Regions from separate parts of the Rhizobium sp. 21-4511-3d genome, predicted to be linked through region 2. Evidence: riboswitches for the same ligand, from Rfam matches in the RefSeq annotation. Region 2 holds a riboswitch; each other region holds the start of a gene.
What was found. A riboswitch is a leader RNA that binds a small molecule or an ion and turns the genes downstream of it on or off. The one in region 2 is predicted to bind cobalamin.
Positions count from the first base shown of each region.

Region 1: another riboswitch for cobalamin. It lies ahead of bluB (5,6-dimethylbenzimidazole synthase); the one in region 2 lies ahead of cobU (bifunctional adenosylcobinamide kinase/adenosylcobinamide-phosphate guanylyltransferase).
Region 3: another riboswitch for cobalamin. It lies ahead of nrdH (glutaredoxin-like protein NrdH); the one in region 2 lies ahead of cobU (bifunctional adenosylcobinamide kinase/adenosylcobinamide-phosphate guanylyltransferase).

Region 1 covers NZ_JBNWCF010000002.1:197,271-199,585, forward strand. Annotated here, with positions in the region: gene ACQZ5H_RS06840 (DUF2865 domain-containing protein) at 1-572, shown strand, start outside; gene bluB (5,6-dimethylbenzimidazole synthase) at 600-1,283, opposite strand; cobalamin riboswitch at 1,327-1,508, opposite strand; gene ACQZ5H_RS06850 (TolB family protein) at 1,526-2,315, opposite strand, start outside.
Region 2 covers NZ_JBNWCF010000002.1:338,513-340,827, reverse strand. Annotated here, with positions in the region: gene ACQZ5H_RS07515 (chloride channel protein) at 1-313, opposite strand, end outside; cobalamin riboswitch at 536-928, shown strand; gene cobU (bifunctional adenosylcobinamide kinase/adenosylcobinamide-phosphate guanylyltransferase) at 1,219-1,731, shown strand; gene cobW (cobalamin biosynthesis protein CobW) at 1,736-2,315, shown strand, end outside.
Region 3 covers NZ_JBNWCF010000016.1:43,858-46,172, reverse strand. Annotated here, with positions in the region: gene ACQZ5H_RS27410 (MBL fold metallo-hydrolase) at 1-577, shown strand, start outside; cobalamin riboswitch at 708-931, shown strand; gene nrdH (glutaredoxin-like protein NrdH) at 1,185-1,406, shown strand; gene nrdI (class Ib ribonucleoside-diphosphate reductase assembly flavoprotein NrdI) at 1,419-1,829, shown strand; gene nrdE (class 1b ribonucleoside-diphosphate reductase subunit alpha) at 1,799-2,315, shown strand, end outside.

The sequences.
Region 1 (2,315 bases), 140 kb from region 2:
AATATGGCGTGCCGCGCGGCGAGATGATGTCGCATGTCAGCACCATGTGCGTGCGCACCTGCGACGGCGGCTTCTTCCCGATCAGCACCAACGCCACCTCGATCGATTTCGGCCGCGATGCCTCGACCTGCTCGAAAATGTGCCCCGGCATCGAGACCGAGCTCTTCTATCAGGATGTTTCGAACACCGACGCCGCCAACATGATCTCGGCCGCAACGGGCGCCCGTTACAGCGCGATGCCGAACGCCTTCGCCTACAAGAACCGCGCTCCCGGCGAAAAGTCGTCCTGCACCTGCAATCTGACCGCCTATTACGAGCAAATGCGAAAGAACCAGACCGTAAGCGAACCGCCGCCGAAGGGCTCGATCACCACGATCACCACCAAGCCTGCAGCCACGGCATCTCAAACGCCGGCTGCACCGCAGCCACAGATCCCGGACCGGCCCTATGAGCCGCAAAATAGCAAGGTCCGCCAGGTCGGCCCGCAATTCCTCGCAGGCGACCAGGGCAGCATCGATCTGAAGAACCCGGCAACATCAGGCCCGCAGCCGCAGCAGCAACAGCAGAACTAACCGGCATAGACTGAACGTCGACCGGCCCTAGCGGCGGCCCCAGCCGTCGCGGAAGACCAGCTCCTCGAGTGGCAGCCGCTGCCGCCAGCCTTTGACGGCGAGTTCCGGCTCCCGGTAGAGCTCGTCGACATAGCCGACGCAGAGCCAGGCCACGATCTCGATATGCGCGGGCACGCCGAGGATCTCCTTGAGCTCACTTTCATGGAAGATGCTGACCCAACCGACGCCGACGCCTTCGGCCCGCGCAGCAAGCCACAGGTTCTGCACGGCACAAACGGTCGAATAGCTGTCCATCCGCGGATTATGCGTACGCCCCAGCACCACCTCGCCGCTGCGCGAGGGATCGCAGGTGATGCAGAGGCCGAGCGGTGCCTTGAGGATGCCTTCGAGCTTCAGCGACCGGTAGGTCGCCTGCCGCTCGCCATCGAACATCCCGGCCGCCTCATGGTTGGCGCGATCGAACGCCTCCCATACCCGCCGGCGCACGGCCGCATCATCGACGACGATAAAATTCCACGGCTGCATGAAGCCGACAGAGGGCGCATGATGCGCGGCCGCAAGCAGCCGCATCTGCACATCCTCGGGTACCGGATCCGGCAGGAACTGGTCGCGCACATCGCGCCTGGTCATGATCGCCCGGTAGACGGCATCGCGCTCGTCACCGGAAAAAGCGGATGCGCGCTGCAGCGCATCCCCGCTCAAGGGTCGCATCGTCAAATCCCCAACAACGCAACCGACCCGCCGTCCGCGCGGGATCAGTCTATGATGCCAGGCCGGTCTTCTGACTTGGCATCATCCGCCCGCCGCAGCCTTCCCGGTTTTAACCAGTGGCATGATGCGGCAGGCGTCAGCCTTACAGCGTTGGGCACGTTCCGGTCTTTCACCGGATTCCCGATTCTCCCGTCGATGGCGGGCACCTGACGGGAACCTCTTGCCCGTTTTACCGGCGCGCTTCAAGTGGCCGGGAAATAGCGCACATAGGCAAACTCATCACCATCCGGTGACCAGCAGGGAACATTGATCGTGCCCTGCCCGCCGAAAAGCTCGAACAGCGTGGTCAAATTGCCGCCGTCCATATCCATCAGCCGCAGCCTGACATGCAGGTCGCGCGGGTGATCGAAGACGTCAGGATCGTAGGAGAGGATCAGCACCTTGTCGTTGGCAGGTGCCGGATGCGCAAACCAGTTGCCGTAATTGTCGTGGGTCACCTGCTCCAGCCCGGTTCCATCGGGGTGAACGCGCCAGATCTGCATCAGCCCGGTGCGGCTGGAATTGAAATAGATCCACTGCCCGTCGAAGGAATAGTCCGGCCCGTCATTGCGCCCCTCCCCATGCGTCAGCCGCCGCTCTGCGCCGCCATCGACCGCTATTGTGTAGATGTCGAAGACGTCGTCGCGGATACCGCAATAGGCCAATTCCTTGCCGTCGGGCGACCAGCCGTGCCAGTAGGACGGAAGATTGGTCGTCACCTGCTTCGGCGCCCCGCCTTCTGCTGAAAGCGTGTAGATGCAGGATTTGCCATATTCCGTCTTGTCGGAAATCACATAGTGCCTGCCATCGGGCGAAATGCCGTGATCGTTGTTGCAGGCCGCGGCAAAGCCGGTGTCGACCTGCCTCAGCCCGCCCTCACCATCCGGCGACAAGCGGTAGAGCAGACCGTCGCCGTTCAGAAGCAGATAGCGCCCGTCAGGCGAAAAGTTCGGCGCCTCGATCAGCTGCTCCGTCTGGAAAACCACCCGGCTC
Region 2 (2,315 bases):
TGCGCGTTCTGCTGAGGATGAACAGCAGCAGGCCGAGAAGCAGGCCGCCGCAGATCGGCGCCAAGAGCAGGAGCAGCTTGTTGTCGATTTCCGACGAGCTCAGGCGGTCGACATCGCTGATGCCAAAGATCAGGCTGTGCATTTCGCGCGAGATCAGGCTCATGCCGGTCACCGCGCAACCGGCGATGATGCCGACAGCGCCGCCCGCGAAAACCATGCCCATTTCATTCTGGCGCGCCAGCGCGCGCAGCCGCGCCATATCGAATTTGAGATGGCGCCGCGCCAGGCGGCCGATGTCGGTTTTCGTGAGCATGGTGAGAGAACTAGGCGATGGAATGCAGGATCAAGGAAGCACGCTTTTTGCGCCGCATGATTTCGCGAGCAATTGCAGCAAAAGAGAGGCGGCCGCAAGCGAAATTTCGACTTAAGTCAATGAATTTAATAGACTATCTGTTTGGTAGACTCAGTCGGGTTAAGCGCGGGCTGTTTGGATCGTCCTGGCATCGATTGACTTCGTATGGCCGCACGCCTAACGATGCTTTCAATTACGGATGGTTCCGGGGCGGCGGTTGCTGCCCGGGATGAAAAGGGAATGTGACGGGGCGGACCCAAACCGGGCGCCTTCATCACAGCCGACCCCGCGACTGTAGAGCGGTCAGGGTCTTCCATCCGGTGCACCGGCACCACTGCCTGATCGCTGCATTCCGCAGCAGGGCAATGGCTGACGGACACCGGAAAAGCCACTGGAAATGCATCGTGATCAGCCGGGGCAGGACGCCTCTAACTCTACGAATCGTCCGCCTTTTCACGAGAATGCAGCCGGGAAGGCGAGGAAGATCCGCTGGCACGATCAGGGATGGCCTTTCGGCCGTCCCTGTCGGGGCCGACAACCGCGAGCCAGGAGACCTGCCATCTGTGCCGGGCGAAGAGCCCTTGGGCATTCCCGCCCGCTGCCAGCACGGAGGTTGTCATGGCTGAAACGAGAATTTTTATGCCGCGACGTGCGGTGCCTCAGAGGGTTTCCCTCAATCCTGTGGCCCTAGGGCCGCGCCCACGGGGTGTCACAGGAATCCAGCCACGGCGCGTCTGCGCGGTAAATAAAACAAGCCACGGAAAAGAGTCTTCTGTGCCCAAGGACTTGGGTACGCTGGATTCCTGTGACAAGCACAGGAATGAGGGAGGCGTATGGGATAGCCGCGCAGAGACGGCGGCCTTCGCATGAGCAATGTGACTTTCATCCTCGGCGGCGCCCGGTCCGGCAAATCCCGCTTCGCTGAAAATCTCATCACCGATACTGGTCTCGAACGTCACTATGTGGCGACGGGGCGGGCATGGGACGAGGAGATGCGGGCGCGGATCGACCAGCATCGGGCCGATCGCGGGCCGTTGTGGCAGACGCATGAGGAGCCGCTGCAGCTTGCCGAACGCCTTGCGGCAGTCGACGGCGAGGGGCGGGCGATCCTGGTCGATTGCCTGACGCTGTGGGTCACCAATCTGATGATGGACGAGCGCGATATCGCCGCCGAGAGTGCCGCGCTCGCGGCCTGGCTGCCGAAGGCGAAGGCGCGGCTTGTTCTTGTTTCCAATGAAGTCGGCCTCGGGATCGTTCCCGAAAACCGGATGGCGCGGGATTTTCGCGACCATGCCGGGCGGCTGCACCAGATGATCGCGGCCTCGTCCGCGGACGTGTATTTTATCGCGGCAGGTCTGCCGCTGAGGATGAAGGGTTGAACGAATGAACCAGCAGAAGATCCCCGCAACCGTGATCACCGGCTTCCTCGGGGCCGGCAAGACGACGATGATCCGCAACCTGCTTTCCAATACCGGGGGCAAGAAGATCGCGCTAATCATCAACGAATTCGGCGATCTCGGCGTCGATGGCGATGTGCTGAAGGGCTGCGGCGCTGAAAACTGCACCGAGGACGACATCATCGAGCTTACCAACGGCTGCATCTGCTGCACCGTCGCCGACGATTTCATTCCGACGATGACCAAGCTCCTGGAGCGCGACCAGCGCCCCGACCATATCGTCATCGAGACCTCGGGTCTGGCGCTGCCGCAGCCGCTGGTCGCCGCCTTCAACTGGCCGGATATCCGCAGCGAAGTCACCGTCGATGGCGTCATCACCGTTGTCGATAGCGCCGCCGTCGCTGCCGGGCGTTTTGCCGATGACCACGATGCCGTCGAGGCGCGCCGCGTCGAAGACGAATCCCTCGATCACGAAAGCCCGATCGAGGAACTGTTCGAGGATCAGCTGACCTGCGCCGATCTGATCGTTCTCAACAAGACCGATCTGCTCGATGCCGCTGGTATTA
Region 3 (2,315 bases), on a different contig from region 2:
GAAGGCAGCGGGCATCGACCCTGAAGCGATCACCAAGGTGATCTTCACCCATGTTCATCCCGATCACTCCGGCGCCACGGTCAATCCCGACGGAACGCTGCTCTATCCGAATGCCGACTACTATGTCAGCGAAGCCGAATGGGCCTTCTGGACGGACAAGGATTTCGAGATCCACATGCCCGAAGCGCTTCACGGCTTTGCCCGTGGCGCCCAGCGCGATCTCAACGCCGTCAGGGATCGCCTGACGCTGGTAAAGCCCGGCGACGACATCGTTTCCGGCATGCAGGCGGTCAGCACGCGCGGGCATACGCCCGGCCATATCTCGCTCGAGCTTCGCGGCCGCGACAATCTGCTGATCACCGGCGATGCCGCAACCAGCAATGTCGTCTTCTTCGAACATCCGGACTGGCACTTCGGCTTTGACACCGAGCCGGAGATCGCGCTCGCAAACCGCAAGATGGTGCTCGACCGTGCCGCCGGCGAGAAGCTCAAGCTGCTCGGCTACCACTGGGCCTATCCCGGCGTCGGCTATGCCGAGCGGCAGGGCACTACGTACAGATTTTCGGCTGCGGATTGATCGCGGGAGGGGAGTGGCCGGCCTTGATACACAGGCTGCGTTTACTCCCCATTCACCATGTTCGCCGGATTTCCCCACTTTCCTCAGTGCTGTTGGCAAACAAATTATTGACGCTGATTTTGACTCGCGTACTATATCTAGTGTTCGAGGTTCTCACGATTCGTAGGGGTCGTGGGCTAAGACGGGAATTCGGTGAGGCCCGCCGCAAAGCGGGACAATGCCGGAGCTGCCCCCGCAACTGTGAGCGGCGAGCATCTGTCCCATTTCGGGTCACTGGGTCATGAAGACCCGGGAAGGCCGGGATGAATGTGATGATCCGCAAGCCAGGAGACCTGCCTTGAGCGAAAACGTCCACGGGCGGGGTGTCCGGCTGGCGAGCGATGAGGTGCGCGCATGATGCGGCTCTTCGCTTCCTCCGGTGTGTCCTGCATGTGCCACTTCGGGGTGAAGTCTAATGTCTTTGAGTTTCAGATCATACCGGCGCGAATGACGGGCTGCTGACGCCCGGCAATCGGCAACGGCTGCCTTCCATTTCGATCTTCCCAAGCGCGGACATCGGCGGATGTCCGAGCGATATCCCATGCCTTCCAGTCACGAGGTTTTCACAATGAGCATCACCGTCTACAGCAAGCCCGCCTGCGTCCAGTGCACCGCGACCACCCGCGCCCTCGACCGACAGGGCATCGACTACACGATCATCGACGTTTCCACCGATAGCGCTGCCTACGAGCTGGTACAGGGTCTCGGCTACCGTCAGGTCCCCGTCGTCATCGCCGGCGAGCAGCATTGGGCCGGCTTTCGCCCTGACATGATCAGCGCGCTCGCCTGATCGGCTGCCGCGATGGGCGAGATCGTCTATTTTTCCAGCCGGTCGGAGAACACCCATCGTTTCGTCGAGAAGCTCGGCCTTCCCGCGCAGCGCATCCCCATCACCGGCGAGACCCTGCAGGCAGGGTCGCCCTATGTGCTTGTCGTTCCGACCTATAGCGGCGAGGGCGGCAAGGGGGCCGTGCCCAAACAGGTGATCCGTTTCTTGAACGATACGGCAAACCGTTCGAACCTTCGCGGCGTGATCGCTGCGGGCAACAGCAACTTCGGCGAGACCTACGGGCTTGCCGGCGACATCATCTCGCGCAAATGCCAGGTGCCGTACCTCTACAGGTTCGAGCTTCTCGGCACGGCCGACGACGTCGCCAATGTCAAACACGGATTGGAACGATTTTGGACACGGCAGTTCTCGAGCGCCCCTTGAAGGCGCAGGCCGCTGACGCCGCGCTGGATTACCACGCGCTGAACGCGATGCTTAACCTCTATGACGACGAGGGGAAGATCCAGCTGGACAAGGACCGGCAGGCGGCCAAGCAATATTTCCTGCAGCACGTCAACCAGAACACCGTCTTCTTCCATAACCTCCGGGAGAAGCTCGACTATCTGGTGACCGAGGGCTATTACGAGCAGGAGGTGCTGGACCAGTATTCGTTCAATTTCGTGCGCGATCTCTTCGACCACGCCTACGACAAGAAGTTCCGGTTTCCGACCTTCCTCGGCGCCTTCAAATATTACACCAGCTACACGCTGAAGACCTTCGACGGAAAGCGCTATCTGGAGCGGTACGAAGACCGTATCTGCATGGTGGCGCTGGCGCTGGCACGCGGCAACGAGGCGCTCGCCCGCGACATGGTCGACGAGATCATTTCCGGCCGCTTCCAGCCGGCGACGCCGACCTTCCTCAATGCCG